2 regions of the Desulfosporosinus sp. SYSU MS00001 genome follow, and region 2 is predicted to be linked to the other one. Evidence: predicted binding sites of a transcription regulator. Region 2 holds the regulator's gene; the other holds the start of a gene.
What was found. Region 2 encodes HrcA, which represses chaperone genes, less so after heat shock. Its sites were predicted from a motif close to TGTTAGCACTCNNNNNNNNNGAGTGCTAACA; they were not measured.

Region 1: a site for HrcA is predicted at 4,406-4,436, ahead of groES (co-chaperone GroES). Genes of this name have one in related genera too.

Annotation. Positions count from the first base shown of each region.
Region 1 is NZ_JBNFTW010000008.1:46,871-54,674, reverse strand. It holds gene fdhD (formate dehydrogenase accessory sulfurtransferase FdhD) at 1-343, opposite strand, end outside; molybdenum cofactor riboswitch at 554-684, shown strand; gene moaA (GTP 3',8-cyclase MoaA) at 754-1,725, shown strand; gene moaC (cyclic pyranopterin monophosphate synthase MoaC) at 1,729-2,199, shown strand; gene ACPUYX_RS14740 (MOSC domain-containing protein) at 2,319-2,753, shown strand; gene mog (molybdopterin adenylyltransferase) at 2,753-3,250, shown strand; gene ACPUYX_RS14730 (NYN domain-containing protein) at 3,371-4,210, shown strand; gene groES (co-chaperone GroES) at 4,479-4,763, shown strand; gene groL (chaperonin GroEL) at 4,795-6,438, shown strand; gene ACPUYX_RS14715 (PadR family transcriptional regulator) at 6,805-7,149, shown strand; gene ACPUYX_RS14710 (permease prefix domain 1-containing protein) at 7,136-7,804, shown strand, end outside.
Region 2 is NZ_JBNFTW010000001.1:249,593-257,396, reverse strand. It holds gene prmA (50S ribosomal protein L11 methyltransferase) at 1-451, opposite strand, end outside; gene dnaJ (molecular chaperone DnaJ) at 486-1,601, opposite strand; gene dnaK (molecular chaperone DnaK) at 2,013-3,851, opposite strand; gene grpE (nucleotide exchange factor GrpE) at 3,883-4,485, opposite strand; gene hrcA (heat-inducible transcriptional repressor HrcA) at 4,546-5,589, opposite strand; gene hemW (radical SAM family heme chaperone HemW) at 6,500-7,675, opposite strand; gene lepA (translation elongation factor 4) at 7,709-7,804, opposite strand, start outside.

The DNA.
Region 1 (7,804 bases), on a different contig from region 2:
CGAAGCAAAATGAAGCTCGGCTTTTTCCACAGCAAGCTGAAACAAAACGTTTGCTCATAAGTTCCTTTTGCAAAAGGCATGGTTTACCTTCGATCCATACTAAATGATCAGCAGGGTCCTGGCGAAGTTCATAGACGTCATTGGGAGTTTGGATAAAGCCCTCATTGAGTAAAAAACCTAAGGTTAGTTCTTCGGTTTGTGAAGGAGAACATAAAAGGGTAGCAATTTCTTCCCCGTTATAGTGAACGGTCAGGGGAATCTCTTGGACTATACAGTCTTCAACCTCTTCAAGCTGAAGGCCGTTGGCTTTTAAGATGGTATGAGTTACTATTTCCTTAGTCATGTATACCTCCTCGTACCCTGTTAACTCTAGTTTACAATATTTTAAGACAAATCTAAATCATTTTTTCTTTAAAATCTGATACTGAAAAATATAGAGGATTTTGGTGTCTTATCTCGAAAAGTATAAGGAACACTTAATATAATAAGTGTTGCAATTGGACAACTTATAACGATTCATTAGTTATGTTTTTTCATGGTATGAAGGTTTGAAAAATTTTGAATGCTCCGAAGCTGGCTTTTCTAAGGCAAAGGCTATGAGAACCAGACAAGTGTTTAAGACACTCGGGTATTACGGGAAACTGTAATATCTCCCATTGGAAAGGAGTCTGTTGACAGGAGGAAATAATCCCCCGGTTGTTTACAGACCGTGGCTTTTTTTTATTTATCTTGTAATAATAAGAGGGGGATTTTATGCAGGATCAATTTCAAAGGCAAATTGACTATCTAAGGATTTCCGTAACTGATCGATGTAATCTTCGCTGTAAGTACTGCATGCCAAGTCAAGGCGTAGCATGGATGCCTCATGAGGACATTCTTACTTTTGAAGAAATTCTTCGCTTAATGAGGCTTAGTACGCAGCTGGGGTTTCATCGTTTTCGCATCACAGGGGGAGAACCGCTTGTCCGCAGAGGGATTTTGGAGTTCCTGAGCAAAGGATCACAAATCCCCGGAGTTGATGATTTAATGCTTACCACCAATGGACTGTTGCTTTCTGAAATGGCCTTTGATTTAAAAGCTGCAGGTGTACGGCGTGTAAATATTAGTTTGGATACGATGAATCCTGAGCGGTTTGCTGAGATTACACGCGGCGGAGATGTTTCGAAGGTGATTCAAGGAATTTTCCGTTCTCTTGAAGCTGGGCTGAAACCGGTAAAAGTTAATGTTGTCGTTGTCCGTGATTTCAATACTCAAGATCTGCCTGGTTTTTTAACACTAGCCAAGCAGTATCCCATTCATATCCGTTTCATAGAACTCATGCCGATTGGCTCAAGTTCCGAAAGACGAAGTGATTTTGTTCCTATACAAGAGATGAAAGAATTGTTAGGAATTAAGCAATATGTTCCTTCAAAAGAGATTTTAGGCGGGGGTCCGGCAGAATACTTCCAGCTCCGTGACTTTAAAGGAAGTATTGGGTTTATCAGTGCTTTAAGTCGTCATTTTTGCAGTACCTGTAATCGCATACGTTTAACACCTGACGGCAAACTCAGGCCGTGTTTGCATAGTAAATTGGAAATTGATTTAAGGGAAGCGCTGCGAAATGGCAGTTCAGATCAAGATCTGTTGGATATAGTTGCCCAAGCAGTATGGCGTAAGCCTGCTGAGCATCATATGAATGAAGAAGCTCTGCAGGGCCAGCGTATTATGTCTCAAATCGGAGGTTAGAGGATGAATGATTTAACTCATTTTGATGAACAAGGGCGTGCCCGTATGGTCGATGTCAGTGATAAAGCAGAAACTTCTCGAGTTGCAGTAGCTCATGGAACCGTCCAGATGAAGCAAGAGACTTTAGATCGAATTCGCAGCGGGGGTATTGCTAAAGGAGATGTCTTGGCAGTTGCTCAGGTTGCAGGAATTATGGCTGCCAAACAGACTTCCCAGCTAATTCCCATGTGTCATCCTTTGGGAATAACAGGTGCCAAACTGAGCTTCAATTTTAAAGACCCGGGAGAAGTTGAGATTGAAGCGATTGTAAAAGTTCAAGGAAAAACAGGAGTTGAAATGGAGGCCCTGACGGCTGTGAGTATTGCCGCCTTGACCATCTATGATATGTGTAAAGCCATTGATAAATCCATGACGATCGGAGAAATATATTTGGTAGAAAAACAGGGCGGCAAAAGTGGACATTTTTTGCGCTGATCAAAGGCAAGAACAAGAGGTACAATAAGAAGCTAAACAATTATAAATATCATATTGGTCAGGTTCTTCTTATAAAGGGCGAGTAAAATGGAATATTCAGAGAAAGAGGGACGATGAAGGTGGGTAAAATTGTTGCAGTCTGCGTAAGTGAACGAAAAGGAATGCGTAAAAAAAATATAGGTGAGGGAATCTTAAAGGTCGGTTTTGGACTGGAAGGCGATGCTCATGGCGGGAATTGGCACCGAATGGTCAGTTTGTTAGGGATGGAAAGCATCAAGGCCATGCAGGACAAAGGGTTGGACGTTGGTCCCGGAGATTTTGCTGAGAACTTAACGACGGAAGGGTTGGAATTATTTTCGCTTCCCATCGGCACAAAGTTAAAAATAGGTGCATCAAGTATTGGCGAAGTAACTCAAATCGGCAAAGAATGTCACTCTAAATGCGCCATCTACTATCAAGCGGGAGATTGTGTCATGCCCAAGGAAGGGATTTTTATTCGCTTACTGGAAGGCGGAGCAGTTCGTGTAGGGGATACTATTGAGGTGATCGAATAGTGGTAAGAGTTGGAATAATTACGGCAAGTGATAAAGGCTCACGCGGAGAACGAGAAGATCATTCAGGTCCCGCCTTAAAACAGATGGTTCGGGAAATGGGGTGGGAGGTTGTTGAATATGCGGTTCTTCCTGATGATCAATTGCTCCTTGAAAAAACCCTGTGTAAGTGGGCCGATGAAATTAACCTGGATTTGATATTGACGACCGGCGGTACTGGGTTCTCCCCCCGAGATGTCACGCCAGAAGCAACACTGGCTGTCGCTGATCGTTTAGTACCGGGCATAGCGGAAGTGATGCGTCAAGAAAGTTTAAAAGCGACTCCAAAAGCGATGCTGAGCAGAGCGGTGGCTGTCATCAGAAAGCGAACTCTTATTATCAATATGCCAGGAAGTCCTAAGGCTGTTCGCGAATGCTTTACAGCGATTTCTTCGGCTTTGCCGCATGGTATTCAAATTCTCAAGGGGGAAGCGAGCGAATGTGCCACTCCCGATAAATAAGATAACGTCTTAGAGTTAAGGGCTTGCACAGTCTTGTGAAAGCTCTTTAACTTTATCCCTTTGCTTGTCACTCTTGTCCAGGATTTAGCGTATGATATCACAGAGGTGGCTTGAAAGGTGATGATAACAATGACTAAGGCCATTGCGTTTGTTGATTACGAGAATATCTGGACAAGTTTACTTGAACGAGGCTGTGAACTGACACCGGAACAGTTAGTTCAATATTTACAAACTTACGCCCAAAAAAACGCCATGGACTTGCAAGCTATTTATTTGTATGCTAATTTTGATCGTGAGGAATTTTGGCGTACTCAAACAAACTTTGAAAAGACAAATGTCTTCACGAGACATGTATTTAGTAAGAATAATTATGCTAGTACCGGATTGCGCCGTAATGCTGCCGATTTAGAACTGATGCTGGAAGCTCAAGAAATTTTGCTCACACGAACAGCGACCTTCGACCTGTTTTTATTAATCACAGGTGATGGAGATTTTCTTTCCCTCCTACGCAAAATCAGAGCTTGGGGTAAAGAGGTTAAAGTTGTTGGGGTAGGCGGCAGTGTCCATCATTCTTTGCAGCCTTACTGTGAAGGAGACGACCTTTTAGAATGGGTGTTTCATGAGAACACGGAAGCAGAGTATCAACCGGCAACAGATTTAGAGCGGGGGGTTCAAATTATTGGTTCGCTTCAAATCCGATTACCTTATGTGGCTTCAACTAAGGCAAGAGCAGCCTTAGCAGAGCTTCTAGGGCGCTCTATTCCTCAAGTCAAAGAGTTGATCCGGTATTTATTGAAGGAAAATATGCTTTCCGAGAAGGAGCATCTGGACAGCAATTTGAAAATAGGTAAAACTAAGATCTACCTTCTTAACCAAAAACACAAGAAAGTAAGGGAAGCCCTTGGGCCGATGCTTGATGAAGTAACCCAACGCCAATTAAAACTAATTTCGGAGGACTAGATGAATAAAATGGTAATAATATGGAAACTATAGTTTCTAGTGATTTAAAGGTCTTGGAGTAAGATCTAAGCTATATAATCAAAAGACCTATATAGCAAATTGGAGAAAACGGGATATATTTAAGGTACAAGACAAAATTCGGCTATTTGGGGGGGTTGCTTTCCGCTGTCCCCTTGCATATTATTATAGTGATATTGTTAGCACTCAATAAAGCCGAGTGCTAACAAATTATAAACTAATAAATAACATTAAGGAGGGTCTTTTCTTCATGAACATTAAACCTCTCGCAGATCGGGTAGTCATTAAAGCGCTCCCGATGGAAGAAAAAACAAAGAGCGGAATCATTATGCCGGATACGGCTAAAGAGAAACCGCAAGAAGGCGAAGTTGTGGCTGTAGGGCCTGGCAAAATGGAAAAAGGGACTCGCGTTGCACTTGATGTTAAACCAGGTGATAGAGTCATTTATTCTAAATATGCAGGTACTGAAGTTAAGTATGATGGTGAAGACTACCTGATTTTAAAAGAAGCAGATATCCTGGCTATTCTCGGTTAATTAATTAACATTTACTTAAGGAGTGAATAACGTGGCAAAGCAAATAGTTTTTAATCAAGATGCTCGGCATGCTTTAGAGCGTGGTGTCAACGCTCTCGCAGAAGCTGTTCGTGTTACTCTCGGACCTAAAGGCCGTAACGTTGTATTAGATAAAAAATTTGGATCTCCCTTAATCACTAATGATGGAGTTACGATTGCCCGTGACATTGAACTCGAGGATCCGTTTGAAAATATGGGTGCTCAACTTGTTAAAGAAGTCGCTACCAAAACTAACGACGTTGCTGGTGACGGAACAACGACTGCAACCGTTTTGGCGCAAGCCATCATTAGAGAAGGTTTAAAGAATGTCGCTGCCGGTGCCAATCCCATGGGAATTAAACGTGGTATTGAGCAAGCGATCGAGCTCGTTGTGGGAGACATTAAAGCCAATGCTAAACTTGTGGAAACAAGCGAAGCTATTGCTCAAGTTGCCTCAATTTCTGCCAGTGATAAAACAATTGGCAGCTTAATCGCTGAAGCTATGGAAAAAGTAGGTAAAGATGGAGTTATCACCGTTGAAGAAGCTAAGGGTATGACAACTGAGTTAGAAGTTGTTGAAGGTATGCAATTTGACCGCGGCTACATTTCAGCTTATATGGTTACTGATACTGAAAAAATGGAAGCTGTGCTCAATGATCCTTACATCCTGATTACCGATAAGAAAATCAGCTCAATTCAAGATGTTCTGCCTGTACTCGAAAAAGTTGTACAAGCAGGCCGTCAATTGTTAATCATTGCTGAAGATATTGACGGAGAAGCTTTGGCTACCCTCATTGTCAACAAATTAAAAGGCACATTCGTCTGTGTCGGTGTTAAAGCTCCTGGTTTCGGTGACCGCCGCAAAGCTATGCTGGAAGATATCGCCGTACTTACAGGCGGAACAGTTATTACCGAGGATCTTGGTCTGAAACTGGAAAATACTACTGTTGATATGCTTGGACGTACACGTCAAGTTCGCGTTACTAAAGAAAACTCCACCATCGTGGAAGGCGCCGGTGACGTCGAGGATATTAAGAAACGTGTCGAAGCAATCAAGAGACAAATCGATGAAACCACTTCAGACTTCGATCGTGAAAAACTCCAAGAACGCTTAGCAAAATTATCCGGCGGCGTTGCTGTAATTCAAGTCGGTGCAGCTACTGAAACCGAAATGAAAGAAAAGAAACTTCGGATCGAAGATGCTTTAGCTGCTACCCGTGCTGCCGTTGAAGAAGGTATTGTTGCCGGCGGCGGAACAACCTTGATTGACGCTATTAGCGCTTTGGATAAACTTCAACTGACAGGCGATGAAGCAACAGGAGTTATGATTATTCGTCGTGCTTTAGAAGAGCCCCTGCGTCAAATCGCTAACAATGCCGGTCAAGAAGGTTCGGTTGTTGTTGAGAAAGTCCGCTCCTCCAATAGAGGAACCGGTTTCAACGCTGTAACCGAAGTTTATGAAGATATGATCGCAGCCGGTATCGTGGATCCTGCTAAGGTTACACGTTCAGCTCTGCAAAACGCCGGTTCCATCGCTGCAATGTTGCTCACCACTGAGTGCTTGGTCTCTGACCTGCCTTCTAAAGACAATGGTGCTGCTGCTATGGCTGGTATGGGCGGCATGGGTGGCATGGGTGGCATGGGCGGCATGATGTAATAAAAGCCCTGTATTCCCACAAATACAAGGCTCTATCATACATCAATTTAGCTCTGACCACATTTTGACCACATTGAGAATATATTATAGAGGTTTCTCATGAGTTCATCGAACTTTTGGGAAGCCTCTTTTTATTTCTTCTTTATTCGTAGATTATGAATTATTAACAATTATTTTATTACTAATACATATGTAATTTAGATTCAATTAGCTCAAAAATATTAACAGTACTAATTATAGATTAAACACTATTTTGCTATAATTTATCTCGAGAAATTTCCTGTGGGTTTAAGTTATTGTTTCTTGACATATATAGATTATCTATATATTATTGTACATAGATAATCTATATATGGAGGGAAGAATGTGACAATTGATAAAAGTTTTTTAACCGGGAATACTACTATGCTGATTTTAAGACTGCTTGACGAAAATGATATGTATGGGTACCAAATGATTGAAGAGCTTCGTAAAAAGTCAAATAACGTTTTTGAGTTAAAAGCAGGAACATTATATCCGTTGCTCCACACTTTAGAGAAAAAGAACATGGTTACTTCGTATGAAGACATTGCTGATAATGCGAAGGTACGGAAATATTATAGTATCACGAAAAATGGCCGCAATTGTTTAAATGAGAAAAGGGAAGAATGGAAAACATACATTACCGCGATAAATGAAGTGTTAGGAGGTGCAAGTTTTGCAACAGACTAGCATAATCGCTGAGTACTTGGAAATTGTGCGCCAACAGATACGTTGGAAGAAGATACAGTCTTCTCTTTTAGAGGAAATCAATAATCATATTGACGATCAAATTAGCGCCTTTATAAATGATGGACTCGATGAGGAAGAGGCAACTAAGAAGGCTATTGCCGATATGGGTAATCCCGTTGTCGTCGGAAAACGGCTTGACCACACACATCGTCCAAACTTAGTTGGCATAGGATTAGGCTTGATTATAATTCTATCCGTTTTAGGGTCAGCAGATATGGGTAACAGCCTATTACGAATTATTGGGTTTGGAGATCAAATAGTCCTCGGGATTTTTGTTCCAAGATTAGCAGAACTGGTTTATCTAATAGGGATGTTTGTTATTGAATCTTCATTTGCGTTTATCTATGCTTCTACTAATGTAAGTAAAGCAGTGATATATTGCCAGGGTTTTATTGTGACTGCTGTCTATTTATCTGAAGTATTCCCGCGCATAAGATTTGTGCTGCTATTAGTTGCAGTCAATATTATTTGTTTTCTCGTTTTATATCGAATTACAAGAAGCATTAAGTTTGGACTCGTGTGGACAGTGACTAGTTTCAGTGGGCTTTTTATATTTGTATTAGGTACTCAATTTAATTGCTATATGTATAATCAT
Region 2 (7,804 bases):
AAGCCATGCCCGGATCAAGTTCGAGTATAATATCTTCCGGCTCCGGATTCACGTGCTCCCAGCTCGGCTTAATTAAAAACCGCTTGCCAATTCGGGCAGGTTTAAAATAAGCCTTCCAGGCCGTCGCCCAATCTTCTTCTTTTAAAGAAATTCCTTTAACTTGAACGACCCAGTTCGGAAAACGCTCCAACAAATCCCTAATTCCCTGATCAAGTCTTTGCAGTTTGGCAGGGAGTTCATTGTCCTCAGGAAAATAGCCTTTAATTACCATAGTTCCCGTAGCTTCAACTTCACCAAAATCGTGGAAATCCCAAGCCCCTGATTCTATGTATGCTCGTAAAATTTCCGGATCATCGACACTCACACCAGGACATCCTAACTGATAAAAAAGATCGGCAACAATTTCTTCCCCTTCTGCCGAAATTGTCACCGCTACTTCACGCCAATCCATGTTATGCTCCTTTTATCTCTATTAACCTAAATTTTTAACCCATTGCATCCCGGAGGTTTTCTTTAAATTTCTCAAATAAGGACTTCTTGCCCATTTGTTGGTGATCAGGAGTAGCCTCACCAAATTGGCGCAGAAGTTGTTTTTGCTTCTCATTCAGCTTTGTTGGTGTAGTCAAAATTACCCGCACATGCTGATCTCCGCGACCATTGCCCCGGCGATAGGGAATGCCATGCCCTTTAAGACGAAAAACCGTTGAAGTCTGAGTACCCTCAGGCACCTTCATCTTCACAACTCCATCCAGGGTCGGCACATCAATTTCCGCGCCCAAAGCAGCCTGAATAAAGGTAACCGGAATTTCACAATAGACATCGTTGCCTTCGCGATCAAAGAATTTATGAGGTTTAACCTGCAGAACGATATAAAGGTCTCCCGAAGGTCCGCCCTTAGCTCCAGCCTCGCCGTCTCCGCTCAGCCTTAAATTCAGGCCGTCTTCAGAACCGGCGGGAACATTGATTTTAATCGTTTTAACCTTACGAACTTTTCCTTTTCCGTGGCAAGTGGAACAGGGAGTACTGATTGTCCGACCTTCTCCTTGACAAGTCGGACAGGTTCGGGCCGTCTGAATCTGTCCAAAGGGCGTGCGTTGGGTCATTTTGACTTGACCGCTTCCATGACACTGAGAGCAAGTCGTCGGATGAGTACCCGGAGCTGCACCTGAACCCTGACATTCCGTACATGTCTCATCCCTCGGAATCTGGATTTCCTTTTCCACACCAAAAACAGCCTCTTCAAAAGTTAACGACATGGCATAACGCAAATCAGCACCTCGCTGCGGGCCATTGCGTCGTTGTCCGCCGCCTCCAAAGAACATGTCAAAAATATCGCCAAAGCCTCCCATATCCCCAAAGCCTCCGCCGCCTTGGCTGGGATCAAACCCGGCATGGCCAAATTGGTCATACCGCGCTTTTTTGTCCGGATCATTTAAAACATCATAGGCCTCAGCAACTTCCTTAAACTTTTCCTCAGCAGTTTTATCGCCTGGGTTAGCATCAGGGTGATACTGACGGGCTAATTTTCGGTAGGCCTTCTTAATTTCCTGGTCATTGGCCGACCGTTCAACCCCGAGCACCTCATAGTAATCGCGTTTCATGGTTTCCTCCATCACTCCTATAGCCATTCGCACTTTCCAACCATTTTAACCTGTTTAAGAGTTTCATTATTCTCTTAGGTTTCTAAATTAACCTGTTAAAGAAATAAATACTTTAAGGCCTTTAAGGGACACCATAAAGAAAGAATTTCCCCATCTTAAGGTAAAAATAAAGTCCTCTAGTATTATATGATCCTTCGTGTTTAAGCACAAGGCAATATCCTTATCTTAGAAAATCTAAATTTATCCAATACAAACAAAGGCGGGCACAAAAGTCCGGAAAACCCTTGCACCCAATTATTTTTGCGCAGCGAACCATTTGGCTCGGCAGCCTCCTGGTCCACTGCGCATCTATTATAAGGGGGCTGCCCGGCAATGGCTTACCCAGGATTCTGCCGCGTACCCCTCGACTCCCTATTTATCCTTATCAACCTCTGTAAATTCAGCATCTACAACATCATCATCTTTCTTAGCAGAACCTTCTCCGCCGGGCTGTGCTCCAGCATTTTGTGCATTGGCAGCCTGCTGCTGATACATTTTCTCAATATAGGGATGCAGAACTTTGGTCAAAGCCTCTGATTTAGCATTGATCTCAGCAACGTCTTCCGTAGAGGCTGCAGTCTTAAGTTCCTCAAGAGCTTTTTTGATACTTTCAAGTTCTCCCGCATCGCCCTTACCTTCGAAATCCTTAAGGGTTTTTTCGGTTTGGTAAATCATTGAATCGGCTTGGTTCTTAGCATCAATCAATTCTTTACGTTTTTTGTCTTCATCAGCATGAAGCTCGGCATCTTGTTTCATTTTTTCAATATCATCTTTTGAGAGGCCTGTGGAAGACGTGATGGTAACTTTCTGCTCGTTGCCTGTTGCCATGTCTTTAGCGGAAACGTGGACGATCCCATTAGCGTCAATGTCAAATTTAACTTCAACTTGAGGAATACCGCGGGGTGCAGGTGGAATACCTGTGAGTTGGAAACGGCCTAAAGTTTTGTTATAGCTGGCCATCTCACGTTCCCCTTGCAGTACATGAATATCAACAGAAGTCTGATTATCCGCTGCAGTGGAGAAAATTTGGGATTTGGTTGTCGGAATGGTCGTGTTACGGTCAATAATCCTGGTAAATACTCCGCCAAGGGTCTCAATTCCCAAGGACAGCGGGGTAACATCCAATAAGATCATGTCTTTAACTTCACCGCTGAGCACACCGCCTTGAATAGCAGCACCCATAGCAACAACTTCGTCCGGGTTAACACCTTTGTGGGGTTCTTTGCCGCTTAATTTGCGAATGGCCTCTTGGACAGAAGGAACCCGAGTTGAACCACCGACTAAAATAATTTGATCAATGTCTTTCCAAGCGAGTTTAGCATCTTCAATGGCTTGACGAGTAGGTCCAAGAGTTGCTTCGACCAGATCAGCGATGATCTCTTCGAATTTAGCCCGTGAAATGTTCATATCTAAGTGCTGCGGACCTTGCTCAGTCATGGTGATAAAGGGAAGATTAACGTTAGAGGTTGTCACACCGGAAAGCTCAATTTTCGCCTTTTCAGCAGCTTCTTTTAAACGCTGCAGGGCAACACGGTCATTCGCTAGATCAACACCATTGGTCTTTTTGTACTCGGCCACCATATAATCAATGAGACGTTGGTCGAAGTCGTCACCGCCTAAGTGGTTGTTACCGCTGGTTGCTTTAACTTCTACCATACCTTGACTTAATTCGAGGATTGAAACATCGAAGGTTCCGCCGCCAAGGTCATAGACCAAAACAGTTTGATCCTGTTCTTTATCCAAGCCATAGGCCAAAGCAGCAGCTGTCGGTTCATTAATAATCCGTAATACTTCCAGACCGGCAATAGAACCGGCATCTTTTGTCGCTTGACGCTGAGCATCTGTAAAATAAGCAGGGACAGTAATTACTGCTTTATCTACGGTTTGACCTAGGTAAGCTTCGGCATCCGTTTTGAGTTTCTGCAGAATCATTGCCGAAATTTCTTGCGGACTGTAGGGCTTATCATCAATTTTCACTTTATAGTCAGAACCCATATGACGTTTAATAGAAATAACGGTCTTCTCAGGATTAGAGACTGACTGACGTTTAGCAACTTGACCTACCAAACGTTCTCCGGTTTTAGAAAAACCCACTACTGAGGGGGTTGTACGATTTCCTTCAGCATTAGGAATAACAACAGCCTCTCCGCCTTCCATAACGGCTACGCAAGAGTTTGTAGTTCCTAAGTCAATACCAATAACTTTACTCATGACTAATTTCCTCCTTCAATTCAGTAACACACTAATTCGAAACTTTAACCATCGAGGGACGCAGTACTTTTTCTTTCAGAAAATAACCCTTTTGCAATTCTTCTACCACGGTATTTTCCGGATGATCTTCAGATTCAACTCTCATAACAGCCTCATGAAGATTAGGATCAAAAGGTTGGCCAACAGCTTCCATTGGTTTCAAGCCAACTTTACTCAAAGCCGTCTGCAACTGGCGGAGAATCATATCGACACCCTGTGAAAAGACCGTTATATCAGGATTATTTTGGGCAGAACTCGTCGCCCGTTCAAAATTGTCTAAAACCGGTAACAACTCGCTCACAAGTTGTTCAGAGGCATATTTAACAATTTCAGTCTTTTCTTTTTGAGTCCGTCTCCTATAGTTATCAAACTCCGCCTGCAAACGCAAGAATCGATCATAGTTTTCATCTGCCTTAGCTTTGGCCTGAGTAAGCTCAGCTTCCAGGGCCAAAATTTTCTCGGCAGGAGTCATTTCGTTACTATTTGAATTATCGTTTTGAGTATCAGATTCTTTAGAACCATCTGATTCGCTGGCTGTATATTCCTCGTTCACATCGGACGTTTGATCCTTAAAAGTTTCTTCCTTCTTTTCCACTATTCACAATCACCTCACGTACTCTAAATTTTATATGGAATGAACCAAAAGGTTCAAACATCACTTATATCCGCGCGGCTTACCCCGCGCCAGCACCTCAGTCAAACTTTTCGTCATAAAATCGACAATTGCAATTACCTTACCATAATCCATTCTCGTCGGTCCCAAGACCCCCACAGCACCGATAGTCTTTCCATTCACCTTGTAAGTTGCCGAAATTACACTGCAATCCCGGAATTCCTTCAGAGTATTCTCCCCACCGATAGTAACATTTAGTCCTTCCTGATGCGGCAGCAGAAGTTTCTTCAGAGGCTCATTTTCCTCAAACACCTTGAACAAGCTTTTAACCTTATCTAAATCCCGAAATTCGGGCTGATTTAACATATTAAGAGTTCCACCCAAATAGATAGGCTCATCTTCTTCACTGCCATCCAAGATAGCATCAAGCATTTCCAAAGCATTATCAATCAAATTCCTTTGCCGGGACAATTCACTATAGATCTCATGCAACATACTTCGCTTAACTTGGTTTAACGAATACCCCTTCATTTTCTGATTAAAAACATCAGCAACCTTTTGCAGATCTTCCGCCGTTATAGTTTCGCCCACGTCAACGATATGATTTTCAACAACACCATTTTCCTTTACAATCACCATAATAACCTGACCCGGCCGATAAGGCAGAAAATGCATCTTGCCAAAAGCACTCTTTCCCTTTTGTGGACCAAGAACTAAACTAGTCAAGCTCGTTAACTCCGAAAGCAACCTGCTGGTATGGGAAACAACCTCTTGAATCTCGCAAATCTTCTTTGTGCTTTCCCGTTCAATAATTTCCTTATCCTCATCACTTAGAGTTTGGGCATCCATCAAACAATCAACAAAATATCGATAACCAGCATCCGAAGGAATTCGCCCCGCCGACGTATAGGGCTGTTCAATAAAGCCCAACTCCTCCAAATCCGCCATCTCATTGCGAATTGTAGCCGGAGAAACTCCCAAATCAAACTTTCGAGCAATAGTTCGCGAACCAACCGGTTCAGCGGTAGCAATATAATCCTGAACAATCGCTCGAAGTATTTTTCGTTTACGCTCATCCATTTGCATTCATGCTTCCCGCCTTTCACTGTTACCTCAAGTTGTTAGCACTCTCCTCTAATGAGTGCTAACATTTTATGTCTTCACATTACCACGCTCTTATATCTTTGTCAAGAATCATTTTCTCATATAATATGCCCTATTTTGAGAAACATTTTAAGCAATTCACAGCCCAAAATCATCCCTCAAGCGTGTCAAAGGGACGGTCCTACTGACACGCCTTGAATCCGTTTGAGCCCGTCTCACACCCCCAAAGCCCAGTTCGCAGCGTGACACGAGCACGAGGTCTTTACGGAAGCAGCCCAGCAAACTTCCGTTCCTGAGACCACCCTAAGATAAATCGTGTCAAAAGGACCGTCCCCCAGACACACCCCAACAGGCCCAAAACAGACGGTGCACATGAAATGTGCCGTCTCCCAACCTCTCAAGATCCAAACCCAAACATCCCTCAAAGAATTACTCTCACACCCCCAAAGCCCAGGGCGCAGTGTGACACAAGCACGAGGTCTTTACAGGAGCAGCCCAGCAAACTTCCGTTCCAGCGACCAATCCCCAGATAAATCGTGTCAAAAGGACCGTCCCCCCGACACACCCCCAACACACCCCAACAGGCCCAAGCCAGACGGTGCACATGAAATGTGCCGTCTCCCGAACTCTCAAGATCGAACCCAAACATCCCTCAAAGAATTACTCTCACACCCCCCAAAGCCCAGGGCGCAGTGTGACACAAGCACGAGGTCTTTACAGGAGCAGCCCAGCAAACTTCCGTTCCAGCGACCGACCCCAGATACGGGGCGGCGCACATGACGTGCGCCGCAGCCATAGCGCCACGGAGGGCGCTTATGGCTGGAACCCCGCTCCCCAAACCAGTCGCTGGAACGGTTAGTTTGCTCTGCGAGCGTACGACCCGAGGGCTGGGTCACCCTGCGCCCCCTACGAACTCCCGCAATATCCCATTCGCCACAAACGCATACTTCTCATTCAAACACAAACGATCACCCCGAATCACAAAGCAATCCCTATACCGATAGCGTTCCAAGACATCCCCATAAATATCCCTAAGATCAACGCCAAAATCCTCGCGAAACTTCGTAAAGCTAATACCCTCACCCAGCCGCAGTCCCAAAATCATCCGTTCAGCCATACATTCCTCGAGAGACAACATCTCTTTCCCTTCTTCATCAAGAGGTTCCTTCTCCTCATGAAGACTTGCCCAATAAGCCCGCACATCTTCCACATTCTTTTGCCGAACTCGTTTAAGACAAGATACTCCGCCAGGGCCTAAGCCCAAATACTCCTCTCCGCGCCAATAACCCAAATTATGCTGACACTCAAAGCCGGGAAGAGCAAAATTAGACGTTTCATAATGAATATAACCGGCCTTCCCCAAGCATTCCACAGCCCACTCCTGCATATCCGCTTGAAGGTCATCGTCAGGCAAACCTTGAGCGCCGGTTGATTCCGCCCTGTCTAAGCCTTCTTCAAAGCGATCATGCAATGGAGTCCCTTCCTCCAGCATTAACCCATAGAGAGAAAGATGTTCCGGCCTGTACGACAAGGCTTCTTCAACAGACCTCTTCCATGAGCTCATAGTTTGACCGGGAAGTCCAAACATCAAGTCCAAATTTATATTCGTGAATCCCAGGGTTCTTAGAAGCAGAACACCATCACGTGCCTGCTGAGCGCTGTGAATCCGTCCGACGTTTCTCAAAAGCTTATCGTCAAAGGCTTGGACCCCTAGAGAAAAGCGATTGATTCCGTATTCCCGCAGCACAATCAGCTTCTCTCGCGTAAGAGTCCCCGGATTCCCTTCTGTCGTCTTCTCCGCCCGCTCCGCAAAAGAGAAACTACGGGTAATAAGCTTCAGAAGATGTTCCAAATTATCAAGGGGCAGCGCTGTCGGAGTGCCTCCTCCGATAAAAAGAGAAGACACTCCTTGCGGAGCATCTTTTTGACGATTGGCCAGTTCAATTTCAAGGCCCTCTAAATATAAGGGGATAAGTTCCTTAGAGCAATTTGTCAGTCCATGAGAATAGAACGCGCAATAATCACACTTCTGAATACAAAAAGGAACATGAACATATAGAGAAGGCATAACTGGTACCTCTCTCCTTATAAATTTAGCCATCTAATCTTCAATCTTTAACACGGCCATAAAGGCATCTTGGGGAATTTCAACATTTCCAACCTGTTTCATGCGCTTTTTCCCCGCTTTTTGCTTCTC